DNA from 3 places in the Streptomyces sp. NPDC058045 genome. Region 3 is predicted to be linked to each of the others. Evidence: riboswitches for the same ligand, from Rfam matches in the RefSeq annotation. Region 3 holds a riboswitch; each other region holds the start of a gene.
The links. Region 3 has a riboswitch for cobalamin ahead of ACFVST_RS03625 (CbtB-domain containing protein). Riboswitches for the same ligand answer to the same signal wherever they lie in the genome.
Positions count from the first base shown of each region.

Region 1: it holds a riboswitch for cobalamin, as region 3 does, so the genes downstream of both, ACFVST_RS24440 (cobalamin biosynthesis protein) here and ACFVST_RS03625 (CbtB-domain containing protein) in region 3, are expected to answer to the same signal.
Region 2: it holds a riboswitch for cobalamin, as region 3 does, so the genes downstream of both, cobN (cobaltochelatase subunit CobN) here and ACFVST_RS03625 (CbtB-domain containing protein) in region 3, are expected to answer to the same signal.

Region 1 is NZ_JBHVRR010000051.1:24,003-29,031, reverse strand. It holds gene ACFVST_RS24445 (cobyric acid synthase) at 1-441, opposite strand, end outside; gene ACFVST_RS24440 (cobalamin biosynthesis protein) at 438-1,427, opposite strand; cobalamin riboswitch at 1,461-1,640, opposite strand; gene ACFVST_RS24435 (hypothetical protein) at 1,806-2,027, opposite strand; gene ACFVST_RS24430 (anion permease) at 2,055-3,356, opposite strand; gene ACFVST_RS24425 (lysozyme) at 3,563-4,303, opposite strand; gene ACFVST_RS24420 (class II aldolase/adducin family protein) at 4,467-5,029, shown strand, end outside.
Region 2 is NZ_JBHVRR010000007.1:123,132-128,160, reverse strand. It holds gene cobN (cobaltochelatase subunit CobN) at 1-2,939, opposite strand, end outside; cobalamin riboswitch at 2,973-3,117, opposite strand; gene cobG (precorrin-3B synthase) at 3,189-4,463, shown strand; gene ACFVST_RS07015 (precorrin-8X methylmutase) at 4,568-5,029, shown strand, end outside.
Region 3 is NZ_JBHVRR010000003.1:156,665-161,693, reverse strand. It holds partial or broken gene ACFVST_RS03640 (cryptochrome/photolyase family protein) at 1-734, shown strand, start outside; gene ACFVST_RS03635 (histidine phosphatase family protein) at 628-1,371, shown strand; gene ACFVST_RS03630 (CbtA family protein) at 1,381-2,139, opposite strand; gene ACFVST_RS03625 (CbtB-domain containing protein) at 2,161-2,382, opposite strand; cobalamin riboswitch at 2,418-2,541, opposite strand; gene ACFVST_RS03620 (VOC family protein) at 2,596-3,036, opposite strand; gene ACFVST_RS03615 (MalY/PatB family protein) at 3,093-4,373, opposite strand; gene ACFVST_RS03610 (hypothetical protein) at 4,386-4,559, opposite strand; gene metE (5-methyltetrahydropteroyltriglutamate--homocysteine S-methyltransferase) at 4,716-5,029, shown strand, end outside.

The sequences.
Region 1 (5,029 bases), on a different contig from region 3:
CTCGGCGGGCGAACCGGCGCCCTCGCAGACCACCGCGTCGTACTCGCCCCGCAGCTCGCTCAGGCAGTCCAGCACGGTGCCGAGGAGTGCCTCCTGGCGGCCGCCGTGGTAGCCGCGGGCGCTCAACTCGCCCACCGGGCGCCCCATCAGCACCACCTGGCTGCTGCTGTCGCCGCCCGGCTTCAGCAGCACCGGGTTCATCAGCGCGCTCGGCTCCACCCGGGCGGCCTGCGCCTGCATGGCCTGCGCCCGCCCGATCTCCGCGCCGTCCCGCGTCACGAACGAGTTCAGCGACATGTTCTGCGCCTTGAACGGGGCGGCCTTCACCCCCTGCCGGACCAGCCACCGGCAGATCCCGGCGGTCACCACGCTCTTGCCCGCGTCCGAGGTGGTACCGGCCACCAGCAGCCCGCCGCCCCGGCCCTTCCCGCTCCCGCTCACACCGTCCCCGCCTTCCGCGCCGCCCGCTCCACGAGCAGCCTGCCGCCCGCACACACCACCAGCGCCCCCCAACTCACCCGCCGCGACAGCCGGATGGCGCGCGGTACGTCCTCGACCCGTACGGCACGCCCGGCCGCGTTCAGCACCGGCCGGTGCTCCACCCGGCCCCCGTAGGCGAGGGTGCCGCCCAGCCGTACGCCGAGCGCGCCCGCGAACGCCGCTTCCACCGGGCCCGCGTTGGGGCTGGGATGGCGGCCCGCGTCGGTACGCCAGGCGCGCAGCGCGGAACGCGGCGCACCGCCGAGCGCCGCCGCCAGCAGCGCCGTCAGCCGGGCACCGGGCGCGCCCGCCGCGTCGTCCAGCCGCGCCGAGGCCCAGCCGTAGCGCAGATACCGCGGGGAGCGGTGGCCCACCATCGCGTCCAGGGTGTTGACGGCACGGAACGCGACCAGCCCCGGTACTCCCGCCACCGCCCCCCACACCAGGGCGCCGACCACCGCGTCCGAGGTGTTCTCGGCGACCGACTCGACCACGGCGCGGGCGAGTTGACCGGCGTCCAGCGCCTCCGGGTCCCGCCCGCAGAGGTGCGGCAGCCGGGCCCGGGCGGCGGTGAGCTCACCCGCGGCCAGCGCGGCGCCCACGGCCCGAGCCTCCCGGCCCAGCGTGGTACCGCCGACCACGGCCCAGGTGGCGGCCGCGGTCAGGGCGGTGGCGGCGGCGGGGGAGCGGCGCACCGCCCGGCCCGCCAGTACGGCCACACCGAGGGCGCCGCCCGCGCAGACCAGGGTGTGCAGCGCGCCGCGGGCCCGGTCGTCCCTCCACAGGGCGCGCTCCACGGCGGCCGCGGCACGGCCGAAGGCGGCCACGGGGTGCCCGCGGCGGGGGTCGCCGAGGGCCGCGTCGGCGAGCATTCCGGCGGTGGCACCACAGGCGAACACCCGGGCGCCGTACGCGACTTGTGTTCCGGGTGGCGGGCAGCCCGGCATCGCTCCGTGTCCTCACTCAGGGTCCGCGCCCCGGTTCGAAGGAAACGACGGCGAGAGTCTCCTGGCTCCCGGATCCGCGGCTCCCCCGGCCTTCCAGCCCCGGTGGGTCGGGGCCGTGACATCGGTGTGGGGGAGCGCTCCCCGGTGACAGTGGCGGGACCGCGCCGGATTCGCACCGGCTTCCTCTCCATGCCGCCGTACTTGGCCCCGGAAGTCCACCACGGCCCCCGAACACCCGTCAACCTGCCGTTGACCTGGGACGGGAGAGTGTGCGCGGCCCCACACCACGGCCCCCAGCACGGGGAAGGGGCGGGGCGCGCACCGGTATCCCGGTGTACGCCCCGCCCCTCGCGCGGAGTACGGATCGCCCGCGCCCGATCAGGCCACGATCAGAAAGATCCCGTAGGCGACGGCGGCCGTGCACAGTGCGAAGCAGGCGTAGGCGCCGGTGGTGGCGAGCGCCGCGGAACCGCCTTCCGCGGTGGCCTCCTCGCGCTTGGCGAGGCCCACCACCCCGAGGGTGAAGAGGCCCACCAGGGCCACGGTGGCGACGAGGCTGACGCCGAAGACGGAGCCGAGTGCCGCCCAGTCGATGTCGATGGAGTCCATGGGATGCGGGGTCCTTTCCTACACCGTGGCCGGCTTGGCGGGCGCGGGCGGAGTCGTCGGCCCGCCGTCGGGTGCCGCCGCCGACTCCGACGTCGTCGACTCCGCAGCCTCGGTGTCCGCTGCCGCGGGGACCGCGCCGCGCACCGGCGGCGGGGCGACGGCGGCGATGGCGGTGGTGACCACCCCGGCCGGCTCGGCCGGCTCCGAACCGCCGTCCGCAGCCGGGTCGTTGACGTTGTGCTGGTCGACGGGACGGCGCCGGGACAGCGTCCAGATCAGTCCGGAACCGGCCACCAGCAGCACCCCGGTGGTGACGACGCCCCAGGTGCCGCGGCTGGTGAGGAACTCGGCACCGGCGCCCACCAGACCCGCGGCCGGCAGCGTCAGCCCCCAGGCCGCGAACATCCGGCTGGCCGTGGACCAGCGCACCACGCCCCCCTTGCGGCCCAGGCCCGCGCCCATCACGGCACCCGAGCAGACCTGGGTGGTGGAGAGCGAGAAGCCGAGGTGCGAGGAGGCGAGGATCGCGGTGGCCGCACTGGTCTGGGCGGCGAAGCCCTGTGGCGGCGCCAGCTCGGTCAGCCCGCGGCCCATGGTGCGGATGATGCGCCAGCCGCCGAGGTAGGTGCCGAGCGCGATGGCCAGACCGGCCGAAGTGATCACCCAGACCGGCGGGTTGGAGCCCGGGGCCAGGACGCCGCCGGTGACCAGGGCGAGGGTGATGATGCCCATGGTCTTCTGCGCGTCGTTGGTGCCGTGCGCCAGCGAGACCAGCCCGGCGGAGGCGATCTGCCCGGCCCGGTACCCCTTGGCGGTGTGCCGTTCGTCGGTGCGCGAGCCGAGCCGGTAGGTGATCCGGGTGGCCAGCGTCGCCGCGAGGCCCGCGACGAGCGGAGCGGCGACCGCGGGCAGCAGGACCTTGGTGATGACGGTGGAGCCGTTCACCGAGGACCAGCCGGCCGACATGACGGCGGCACCGATGAGCCCACCGAAGAGGGCGTGCGAGGAGCTGGACGGCAGGCCCAGCAGCCAGGTGAGGAGATTCCACAGGATGGCGCCGACCAGCGCCGCGAAGATGACCTCGGTTCTGAGGCCCTTTTCGTCGATGATCCCGCCGGAGATCGTTTTTGCGACCTCGACCGACAGGAACGCTCCGACGAGATTCAGCGAGGCCGAGAGTGCGACGGCCGCTTTGGGTTTGAGTGCGCCGGTGGAGATGGTGGTGGCCATCGCGTTGGCGGTGTCGTGGAAACCGTTCGTGAAGTCGAACACGAGAGCGGTGACGATCACGATCCCGAGGAGAAGCGTGATGTGTTCCATTTACCCGGGCTTCTGTTTGGCGTCGTTGGCATCAGGACCGTAGGCAATCTGGGTGAACGGAAGATGAACTCGGCCGGGCCGGAGAGTGACTCCGGTCGCGCGCCGGAGGAGGGCGGCGCGGGCGCGGGAGCGGGCCGCAGCACGGCGCCCCCTCCGTGCGCGGCCGGGGCGCGGAGGGGGCGCGGTGCTGGTGCGGGTGGTGCGGGTCAGCCCTTGGCGAGCCGCCTGAGCTGGGTCATGGAACCGTTGAACTTGTCCTGGTCGCCGGGGAGTTTGCCGTGGTCGTTGTACTGCCAGAAGGTCCAGAAGGTCCAGCCGGCGGGCAGCGGGCCGGGACTGGAGCCGTAGCGGGCCAGCCAGAGCGGGTGCTGGGCGGCGAAGGCCCGGCTGTGGCCGGTGCAGGTGTTCCACCACTGGGTGCTGGTGTAGATGGCGGGCCGGCGTCCGGTGCGCCGGTTCACCTCGTCGCTGAAGGACTTGATCCAGGACACCATCCCGGCCGCGCTCTTCCCGTAGCAGGAGCCGCCGGAGTACGGGTTGTGCTCGATGTCCAGGGCGGGCGGCAGCGTCTTGCCGTCCGCGGACCAGCCGCCGCCGTGCCGGACGAAGTAGGCGGCCTGCGTCTTGCCGGAGCTCTTGTTGGGGAGCGCGAAGTGGTACGCGCCGCGCAGCATCCCGGCCTTGTAGGCGCCGTTGTACTGCTGGGCGAAGTACGGGTTGCGGTAGTTCGTGGACTCGGTGGCCTTGACGTAGGCGAACCGGCCTCCCTTGCCGTGGACCGACCCCCAGTTGATGTTGCCCTGGTACGAGGAGACGTCATTGCCGATGGGCTTGGACGCGGCGGCCGCGGGCACCTCGGCGAGGGCCAGGCCGCCCAGAGCGAGGGCCACGGCGGACGCGGCGATCCGCCGGACTGGTCGACGGTCGGGAAGGCGAGCGAAAGCCATGTTTCCCCCAGGAAATGGGCTGTTGGGACAAATCGCCCGCAGGCTAACCACGGCTCCGACGGCCGTCCGGTGAGGCGCGACCAATAATTCGTAGAAAATGATTTATTACTGGATGAACTCACCCGAATGACGCAGCCGACGGCCGGGTGGCAGGATGCCCGCCATGACCCCACCCCCACCCGGACCGCCCACTCCCGACGACCCGCCCGCCCCGCCAGCCGAGGACGCCGCCCAACTCGCGCAGGCCTGGCGGGACCTGGTCGCCACCGCCCGCCGCAGCGTCACCGACGGCCTGGTCGTCGGCACCTCGGGCAATGTCTCCGTACGGGTCGGCGGCACCGTCCTGGTCACCCCCACCGGCGTCCCCTACGACCGGCTCACCCCCGGCGACCTCCTCGGAGTCGACCTGGACGGCACCGTGCGCCACGGCCGGCTCGCCCCCACCAGCGAACTCCCCATGCACCTCGCGGTCTACCGCACCACCGACGCCCGCGCCGTCGTCCACACCCACGCCGTGCACGCCACCGCCGTCTCCACCCTCGTCACCGAACTCCCGCCCATCCACTACATGACCGCGGCCCTCGGCGGCCCGGTCCGCGTCGCGCCCTACGCCCTGTACGGCACCGAGGAGTTGGCCCGCCACCTGCTGCACGCCCTGCGCGACCGCACCGGCTGCCTGCTCCGGAACCACGGCACCCTCACCCACGGCCACACCCTGGACGCCGC
Region 2 (5,029 bases), on a different contig from region 3:
GGCCGGGAGCCGAAGATACGGGTGGTGGCGCGGCGTTCGTCGCCGTGCTCGGCCAACTCGGCCCGGGTGTGCGCCCGTACGAGGTTCTGCTCGTCCGGCTCGTCCAGGGAGGCGGCGAGCCGGACCGCGTCGTCCAGCAGGGCCACGGTGTGCGGGAAGGCGTCCCGGAAGAAGCCGGAGATGCGCAGGGTGACATCGATGCGGGGGCGGCCGAGGTCGGTGAGGGGCACCGGTTCCAGGCCGGTGACGCGGCGGGAGGCGTCGTCCCACACCGGGCGGACACCGAGCAGGGCCAGGGCCTCCGCGATGTCGTCGCCCGCGGTGCGCATGGCGCTGGTGCCCCACAGGGAGAGGCCGACGGAGGCGGGCCATCGGCCGTGGTCGGTGCGGTAGCGCTCCAGCAGCGACTCGGCGAGCGCCTGCCCGGTCTCCCAGGCGAGGCGGGACGGGACGGCCTTGGGGTCGACGGAGTAGAAGTTGCGGCCGGTCGGCAGGGTGTTGACCAGGCCGCGCAGCGGCGACCCGGACGGCCCGGCGGGCACGAAGCCGCCGTTCAACGCGTGCACCACATGGTCGAGTTCGTCACCGGTGGCGTCGAGCCGGGGCACGACCTCGCGAGCGGCGAAGGCGAGGATGTCCCGCACCGGCCCCGGGTGGCCTTCGGCGGTGGCGTCCACGGCGGCCGGGTCCCACCCGGCGTCTTCCAGCCGCCGCACCAGGGCGCGGGCCGTCTCCTCGGCGGCGTCCGCGGCGGTGCGGGTGGCGGCCGACTCGTCCAGGCCGAGGGCTTCCCGCAGTCCGGGCAGGGCCTGGCCGCCGCCCCAGATCTGGCGGGCCCGGAGGATGGCGAGGACAAGATTGACGCGGTCGTCCCCGGCGGGTGCCTGGCCGAGGACATGCAGTCCGTCGCGGATCTGGGCGTCCTTGACCTCGCACAGCCAGCCGTCGACATGCAGCAGGAAGTCGTCGAAGCCCTCGTCGTCGGGCCGGTCGGTGAGGCCCAGGTCGTGGTCGAGCTTCGCGGCCTGGATGAGGGTCCAGATCTGGGCGCGGACCGCGGGCAGCTTCGCCGGGTCCATGGCGGCGATCTGGGCGTGCTCGTCCAGGAGTTGTTCCAGCCGGGCGATGTCGCCGTAGGACTCGGCGCGGGCCATCGGCGGCACCAGGTGGTCGACCAGGGTGGCGTGCACCCGGCGCTTGGCCTGGGTGCCCTCGCCGGGGTCGTTGACCAGGAAGGGGTAGATCAGCGGCAGGTCGCCGAGGGCGGCGTCGGGGGCGCAGGCCGCGGAGAGCCCGGCGTTCTTCCCGGGCAGCCACTCCAGGTTGCCGTGCTTGCCGAGGTGGATCACCGCGTCGGCGCCGAAGCCGCCCTCCGCCTCGGGCGCCGCGATCCACCGGTACGCGGCCAGATAGTGGTGCGAGGGCGGCAGGTCGGGGTCGTGGTAGATCGCGATCGGGTTCTCCCCGAAGCCGCGCGGCGGCTGGATGACGATCAGTATGTTGCCGTGCCGCAGGGCGGCCAGCACGATGTCCCCGTCCGGGTCGCCGCCGTCGGCGACCCGGCTGCGGTCCACGAACATCTCGCCGGGCGGCGGCCCCCAGTGCTCCTCGACCGCGGTCCGCAGCTCCTCGGGGAGGGTGGCGTACCAGCGGCGGTAGGCGGCGGCCGGGACGCGCACCGGGTTGCGGGCCAACTGCTCCTCGGTGAGCCACTCCTGGTCATGGCCGCCGGCCTCGATCAGCGCCCGGATCAGCTCGTCGCCGTCACCGGAGGCGAAGCCCGGCAACTCCTCGACGGGGGCGGCCCCCAGGTCGTAGCCCTCGCCGGCCAGCCGCCGCAGCAGCGCCACCGCGGACGCCGGGGTGTCCAGACCGACCGCGTTGCCGATCCTGGAGTGCTTGGTGGGGTACGCGGACAGCACCAGCGCCAGCTTCTTGCGGGCGTCGGGGATGTGCCGCAGGCGGGCGTGGCGCACCGCGATCCCGGCGACCCGGTCGGCCCGCTCCTCGTCGGCCGCGTAGGCGGGCAGCCCGTCCGCGTCGATCTCCTTGAACGAGAACGGCACGGTGATCAGCCGCCCGTCGAACTCGGGCACCGCGATCTGCCCGGCCGCGTCCAGCGGGGAGACGCCCTCGTCGTTGGCCTCCCAGTCGGCGCGGGACGAGGTGAGGCACAGGGCCTGGAGGATCGGTACGTCGAGCCGGGCCAGCGCGCCCGCGTCCCAGGCCTCGTCGTCGCCTCCGGCGGAGGCGGCGGCCGGGGTGGTGCCGCCGGCCGCGAGCACCGTGGTGACGACGGCGTCCGCGGCGGCCAACTCGGCGAGCAGCTCCGGCTCCGGGGAGCGCAGCGAGGCCACATACAGCGGGAGGGCGCGGGCCCCGGCGGCGTTGACGCGGTCGCAGAGGGTGCGGACGAAGCCGGTGTTGCCGCTCATGTGGTGGGCGCGGTAGTAGACCACCGCCACCAGCGGAAGGCCGGGATCGGTGCCGGTGCCGGGGAGCGGCTGGTGGTCGAGGCGGCCCCAGGTGGGGGCGGCGGCGGGGGGTTCGAAGCCGTGGCCGGTGAGGAGGACCGTGTCGGAGAGGAAGCGGGCCAGTTGCTCCAGGTTGGCGGGGCCGCCGTGGGCGAGGTAGGCGTGGGCCTCGGTGGCGACGCCGATGGGCACCGTGGAGGCTGCCATGAGCTGCGCGTCCGGGGCCTGTTCACCGGTGAGGACGACGACGGGCCGCGCGGCGTCCGCGAGCAGCAGGTCGATCCCGTCCTGCCAGGCGCGCAGCCCGCCCAGCAGCCGCACCACGACCAGGTCCACCCCGTCGAGCAGCGCGGGGAGTTCACCGAGGGAGAGCCGGGCCGGGTTGGCGTACCGGTACGGCACGGGGCCCGTGGCCGCGCGTGCGCTGAGCAGGTCGGTGTCGGAGGTCGACAGCAGCAGAAGCATGGGTGCGCGGGCCTTCCTCGGGGTGTCCGCGCCCCGGGTGGTCGTGAGGACGGCGGGAGTTCCTGGCTGACCGCACACCTCGCGGGTGCGGCTACACAGTGGCGGGACCGCGCCGGATTCACACCGGGCTTCCTCCCGTGGGTCGTGGGGGACCCGTGCCGTCTCTGGCGACTGCATAGTAAGTCCTCGGCGTACGGGGCACAGCGGCGCCCGGGAGGCGGCTTCGGGGCCGTGGGTATGCTCGCCGCCATGCCGCCGACCTCAGCAAACACCCCGGACCGGGACAAAGCATCCCGGGTGCCGCAGGACCCCGGTGCGCCCCGTGCGACCGGTCCCGCGGCGCCGGTCCGGGACCGCGGCGACGCCTGCCCGGGGGCCCTCAGGCTGCACCCCGCCGACGACGGCCCACTGGCCCGACTCCGGCTCCCCGGCGGCCTGTTGACGGCGTTTCAGGCCCGCGCACTGGGCGACGCGGCACGGCATCTCGCGGACGGCCGGATCGGCATCACCTCCCGCGGCAACGCCGAACTGCGCGCCCTCGACGCCGAAGGCACCGGCGAGTTGGCCGCCCTGCTCACCACCGCCGGCCTGCTGCCCTCCCCGGCCCACGACCGGATACGCAACATCCTGGCCTCCCCGCTCTCCGGGCTTGACGGCCGCGGCCACACCGATGTCCGGCCCTGGGTAAGGGAGTTGGACCACCTGCTGTGTTCACGGGAGTGGACCACCGGCCTGTCGGGGCGCTTCCTCTTCGCCCTGGACGACGGCCGTGGCGACACCGCCGCACTCGGCGCCGATGTGACCTTGCTCGCACTCCCGGACGGCACCGCGGCACTCCGGCTCGGCGGCCAGGACCCCGCGGACGAAGTGTGGTTCGTCACAGCGGAGGACGGGCCGCGGGCCGCGCTCGCCGCCGCCGAGGCCTTCCTCACCACCGCGGCCACCACCGGCGGCGGAGCCTGGCGCATGTCCGAACTCCCCGCCACCGCCCGCCCCGACATCCCCGCCGCCCTGCACCGGGCCGGCCTCCGCCCCCTCCCCCCAGGCCGTGCCCCCACCCCGGCGGGCGAGCCCCCGCCGCCCGGCCTCCTCACCGGCCCCGGTGGCCGCCGCGTCCTCAGCGTCCACGCCCCGCTGGGCCGCCTCACCGCCGACCAGTGGGACCTGCTGCGGCCCCCGCCCGGCGGCGAACTGCGACTCACGCCCTGGCGCGGCGCCGTACTCTCCGGCCTGGACGCCGGGCCCGCCGCCGAACGCCTCACCGCACTCGCCGCCGCCGGACTCATCACCTCCGCGGACTCGCCCTGGCACCGGGTCACCGCCTGCACCGGCCGGCCCGGCTGCGCCCGCTCCCGCACCGACGTACGGGCCGACGCGGAACACGCGGTGCGCGCCGGACCGCGGGCCGCGCTGCCGGTGCACTGGTCCGGATGCGAACGCCGCTGCGGCCGCCCCCGAGGCGAACACCTGGACATCGTCGCCACCCCGGACGGCTACCGCACCGCCACCCGTGGCACCGGCTGAACTCCCTCACCAGCCACGCCGGATGACCGGCCGGAGCACGAACTCCCCGACGGATCACGCCAGATGACCACCCACGGCACGAACTCCCCTACGGACCCCACGAGATGAGCGAGACCAGCGTGTTCGACTACGAGAAGGACGGTGCGGCCATCTACCGCCGGTCCTTTGCCACCATCCGCGCCGAGGCCGATCTCGCCGGTCTGCCCGAGGACGTCAGCCGGGTCGCGGTCCGGATGATCCACGCCTGCGGCATGGTCGACCTGGTCCGCGATCTCGCCTTCAGCCCGCGGGCGGTGGCCCGCGGGCGGGCCGCGCTGAACGCCGGGGCGCCCATCCTGTGCGACGCGCAGATGGTGGCCAGCGGCGTCACCCGCACCCGCCTCCCCGCCGGCAACGAGGTGGTGTGCACCCTGTCCGACCCCGCGGTGCCCGCGCTCGCCGCGGAACTCGGCACCACCCGCAGCGCCGCCGCCCTGGAACTCTGGCGCGACCGCCTGGACGGCTCCGTGGTCGCCGTCGGCAACGCGCCCACCGCCCTCTTCCGGCTGCTGGAACTCGTCGAGGAG
Region 3 (5,029 bases):
TGGTCGCGCACCGGACTGCCGCGGTACGAGGAGCGGCACGACGATCTGGCCGGGGATGCCACCTCGCGTCTCTCGCCCTTTCTGCACTTCGGTGCGCTCTCCCCGCTGGAGTTGGTGCGGCGGGCGCGGGGCGGTGCGGGTGCGGAGGCGTTCCAACGGCAGTTGTGCTGGCGGGACTTCCACCACCAGGTGCTCGCCGCCCGCCCCGAGGCGTCCGCCCTGGACTACCGCCCCCGCCACGACCGGTGGCGTACCGAGGACGAGGCGGCCGGGGACATCGCCGCCTGGCGGGCGGGGCGTACCGGTTATCCGCTGGTGGACGCGGCGATGCGGCAGTTGCGGCAGGAGGGGTGGATGCACAACCGGGCCCGGCTGGTGGCCGCGTCGTTCCTCGCCAAGACGCTCTATGTGGACTGGCGGATCGGCGCCCGGCACTTCCTGCGCTGCTGGTCGACGGGGACATCGTCAACAACCAGCTCAACTGGCAGTGGGTGGCCGGTACCGGCACGGATACCCGGCCCAACCGTGTCCTCAACCCGGTCGCCCAGGGCCGGCGCTTCGATCCAGACGGCGCTTACGTACGGCGCTGGGTGCCCGAACTCCGGTCGGTGGAGGGCAAGTTGGTGCATGAGCCCTGGCAGCTCCCGGTGGAGCGGCGCGCCCGGCTGGACTATCCGGAACCGGTGGTCGACCTCGCCGAGGGGCTGGAACGCTTCCACCAGGGGCGCGGATGAGTGTTCCGCCCGCGCCATGGCAGGCTCAAGGCTCCCACTGTCCCGTGTCCGTCCGAGGAGTGCCGTGTCCGTCCGTCTCCTGCTCGTCTCCCCCGCCATGACCCGCTCGCTGCGACGGGGTGTCTTCGACGACGGGGATCCGCTGGACGAACAGGGCGCCGCGCAGGCCAAGTCGGCGGCCGGAGCACTGCCCGGGGACGCCCGCGCGGTGCACTCGCCGAGTGTGCGGTGTGCGCGGACCGCGACCGCCCTGGGGCTCCGCGCCGAGCACGGTGGCGGTGCGCCGGCCGGTCTTGACGCGGGCCGGTGGCAGGGCCGGACCCTGGACGAAGTCGCCGCCACGGAACCGGAGTTGCTGTCCCGCTGGCTGACCGATCCGGAGTCGGCGGCGCCCGGTGGGGAGTCGGTGTCCGGGGTGTGCGCACGGGTCGGCGGTTGGCTGGACGGGGTGGCCGAGGGTGGTACGGGACGGTGGGTGGCCGTGGTGGAAGCGGAGGTGGTGCGGGCCGCGGCGGTTCTGGCGACGGGCGCCCCGCTCACCTCCTTCTGGCGGTTCGACGTACCGCCGCTGACCGTCACCGAGTTGAGCGGGCGGGACGGCCGCTGGAACCTCCGCCTGGGCCGCCCCCTCGTATGACGATGCCCGTCACTGCCCGGCCGGTACCGGCTCCCTTGCCTCGGTGTCCTCCGGTTGCAGCAGGCGCTGCGCCAACTCCCCGAAGAGCAGGCCGAATCCGCCCCAGAGCACAAGCTGCATGGTGAGCGCGGAGAGGCGGAAGCGCCACAGCAGGTCGGCCGGGAAGTGCTCCGGGACCTCGTTGACCACCGGCAGGAACTCGTAGGCCACACCGATGACCACGGCGAAACCGAGGAGCGCCGCCACCGTCGCCCACCAGCCGCCGAGCCGGGGCGCGAGCCGCTTCCCGGCGATGGTGGCCGCGACGGCGAGCAGCACGCTCAGCACCATCATCAGCAGATACAGGGTGGTCCGCTTGCCGATGGTGTCCTCGCCGCCCACCGCGGGCGGGTTGGCGGGGTACTTGAGGAACGGCACGACGTACACGGCGAGGAGTGCGCAGGACGACAGCAGCAGCGCGGTGGCGCGGGGGCTGAAGCGGCCCACCCGGCCGAGGGCGAAGCTGTAGGCGAGGGCGGCGATACCGCCGAACGCGATCCCGTAGACCAGGATTCCGGTGGCCAGGCCGGCGGTGGACTGGAGGCTGCGGGAGACGAGTTCGCCGTCGTCGCCGTGCGAGTGCCCGGCGTGGGCGGCCTCCTCGAAGCCGATGGCGGCGTCGACATGGGGTTCGCCGAGCCAGTAGGCGACGATCAGGGCGAGCACGCCGGCGGCCAGACCGGCGAGCATTCCCCGAACGAGCAGGTTGCGTACGGTTGTTGAGTTCATGAGCGGGCGGCGTCCCTCTGGTCAGTGGCAGGGGAAGCCGAGCAGATGGCGGGCGTCGTGCACCCACTCATGGACCCCCGCGCCGCTGAACACGGAGGTGGCGCCCTGCTCGGCGCCGACGAAGTACAGCAGGACCAGCATCAGCACACCGAAGAAGGCCGCCCAGGGGGCGATGTCCTTCAGCGGCAGTTTGGCCGGTATGGCGGGGGTGGTGGCGGTCGGCTGGGCGACGTGCTGCGCCATGGCGGAGCCTCCTTCGGGAGTTCGCGTCCCGTCTCGGTGGTGCACAGGACGACGGCCACGGGTCTGACTCACGCACGGTCCCAGGACCGCCCGCTCACAGTGGCGCGACCGTGCCGGACTTCCACCGGCTTCCGTCGTACCGTCGTCAACAACGTACTGAAGTTACCGTGTGCCTCCGCCGCGGCCAAGACCGCCCCCTGGTCGGTGGGTGGGTCAGGTGAGTCGCTGGGCCAGTCCGAGGACGATGTTCTCGGGGCCGCGGACGTAGCAGAGCAGGTAGAAGTCCTCGAACCGGGCGATCTCGCCGACCAGTTGGGCACCGAGGGCACGTAGTCGGGCGACGGTGTCCTCGATGTCGTCGACGGCGAACATCACCCGGCGCAGACCGAGTGTGTTCATCGGAGCCTCGGCGGGCTCGGGAGTGATCGCCCGAGGGGTGTGGAACTTCGCCAGCTCGATACGGCCGGGGCCGTCCGGGACGCGCAGCATCGCCACCTCCTGCCGGGCACCGTCGATCCCGATGACACGGTCGACCCAGCGCCCCTCGACGGCACTCCGCCCCTCCAGCTCCATGCCCGCCTCGACGAAGAAGTCGACGACCGAGTCCAGGTCGTCGACGACGATGAGGACGTTGTCCATCCGCTGGATCGCCATACCGGGTGTCTCCCTCTCGTACGCAACAGGTGGGGATCGGGTGGTCCGCGGGGGTCTCAGGAGTGGATGGCGCCCGGCCCGAGGCCGTCGAGTGCCCGGCCCATCCGTGCCAGCGCCTCCCGCAGGATCGCCGGTGAGGTGGCGAAGTTGAGCCGAACGCAGCCCGCGCCGCCGGTGCCGAAGATGTGCCCGGAGCTGAGGGCGACGCGCGCCTCGTCCAGGAACACCCGCGCCGGTCCGGCCAGTTCGCCGACGGTCCCGGGGCCTTCGGACGGCCGGTCGTCGTGGAGTCCGAGGTGGGTGCAGTCCAGCCAGGCGAGGTAAGTGCCTTGCGGCGGCAGATACTTCACCCCGGGGAGGTGTTCGGCGACCAGCTCGCCCAGCAGGGTCCGGTTGGCGTCGAGCCCGCGCAGGACGTCGTCCAGCCAGTCGGTCCCGTCGCGGAGGGCGGCGGTGTGGGCGAGGATGCCGAAGTGGCTCGGCCCGTGGCTGACCTCTTCCGGCATCCGGCGGAGATCGGCCGCCGCCTCGGTCCCGGCCATGGCCACGGCGGCCTTGAGACCGGCCAGGTTCCACGCCTTGGACGCGGAGGTCAGCGCGAAGCCGTTCTCCGCGCCTGGCACGCTGAGGAACGGTGTGAAGAAGGCGCCGGGCAGCACCAGCGGGGCGTGGATCTCGTCGGCGACGACCCGCACACCGTGCTCGCGGGCGAGCGCCGCGACCGCCTCCAGCTCCGCGCGGGTGTGCACCGCGCCGGTCGGATTGTGCGGGTTGCTCAGCAGCAGCGCCGCCCGCCGCCCCCGCTGCCGCGCCAGGCGGAACGCCCGCTCCAGGTTGTCGAGGTCGATCCGCAGATCCGGGCCGAGGCGGGCCTCGACGATCTTGCGGCCCGAGTGCTCCACGAACGCGTAGAACGGCGGGTACACGGGCGAGCACACCACGACCGTGTCGCCCGGGCCGGTGATCAGGCGGAGGATCTCGACGGCGCCCAGCATCACATCGGGCACGACGGTGGTGTGCTCCACCCGCAGCCCGTCCCACCCCCAGCGCGTCGCGGCGAACCCGGCGAGCGCCTCGGCGTAGGCGGTGCCGTGCGGGTACCCGGTGTCGCCCAACTCGACGGCCCGGTGCAGGGTCTCGGCGACAGCGGGCGCCAGCGGGACGTCCATCTCCGCCACCCACAGCGGGAGCACGTCCGCCGGGTGCGCCCGCCACTTCGTACTGCTGCGCTGCCGCAACTGCTCCAGGGACAGCCGGACGAGCGGATCGGTACGGCCCCCCTCCCGCGGTGACCGGTGCGGGTCCCCACCCGTGCCGTCGCTCCTGCCCTCAGTCATACGTGATCCTCCTCACCCCGGCGCGCCCCGGGCCTCACGGTAGGGGGTGATCGCCCCGTGGGACGGTACCTCTCCGGCGGCGGCGGACGGGCCGAGCCGGCCCAAGTCCCGTAGCAGGGGCAGCAGATGGAGTTCGACGGCCGGGGCGAGCCGCACCCCGGGCCCGCCGCCACGGTTCCCCCGCATCGTGCGTCCCGCTCCGGCGGCTCGGGCGGGCGGTGTCCGTGCCGCGGGCGCTGTTGGCGCTCCGCGGGCGCCGGACCGTAGGCTGGTGTGTGCAGTTGGTTCGCCCCGTCTGCCGGGCGGGGCGTCGTAAGAGGGAGTCTCTCGGAGGAGCACTCCGTGACCACCGAGACCGCAGCCGCGGCAGCACGGGCCACCGTGTACGGCTACCCCCGCCAGGGGCTGAACCGGGAGCTCAAGAAGGCGATCGAGGGCTACTGGAGGGGCCGTACCGGCGCCGGTGCCCTCCGCGCCACCGCCGCCGGACTGCGCCGCGGCAACTGGCTGGAGCTGGCCGAGTCCGGCATCGACGAGGTCCCCACCGGCGACTTCTCGTACTACGACCATGTGCTGGACACCACCGTGATGGTGGGCGCGATCCCCGAGCGGCACCGCGCGGCTGTCGCCGCCGACCCGCTGGACGGCTACTTCGC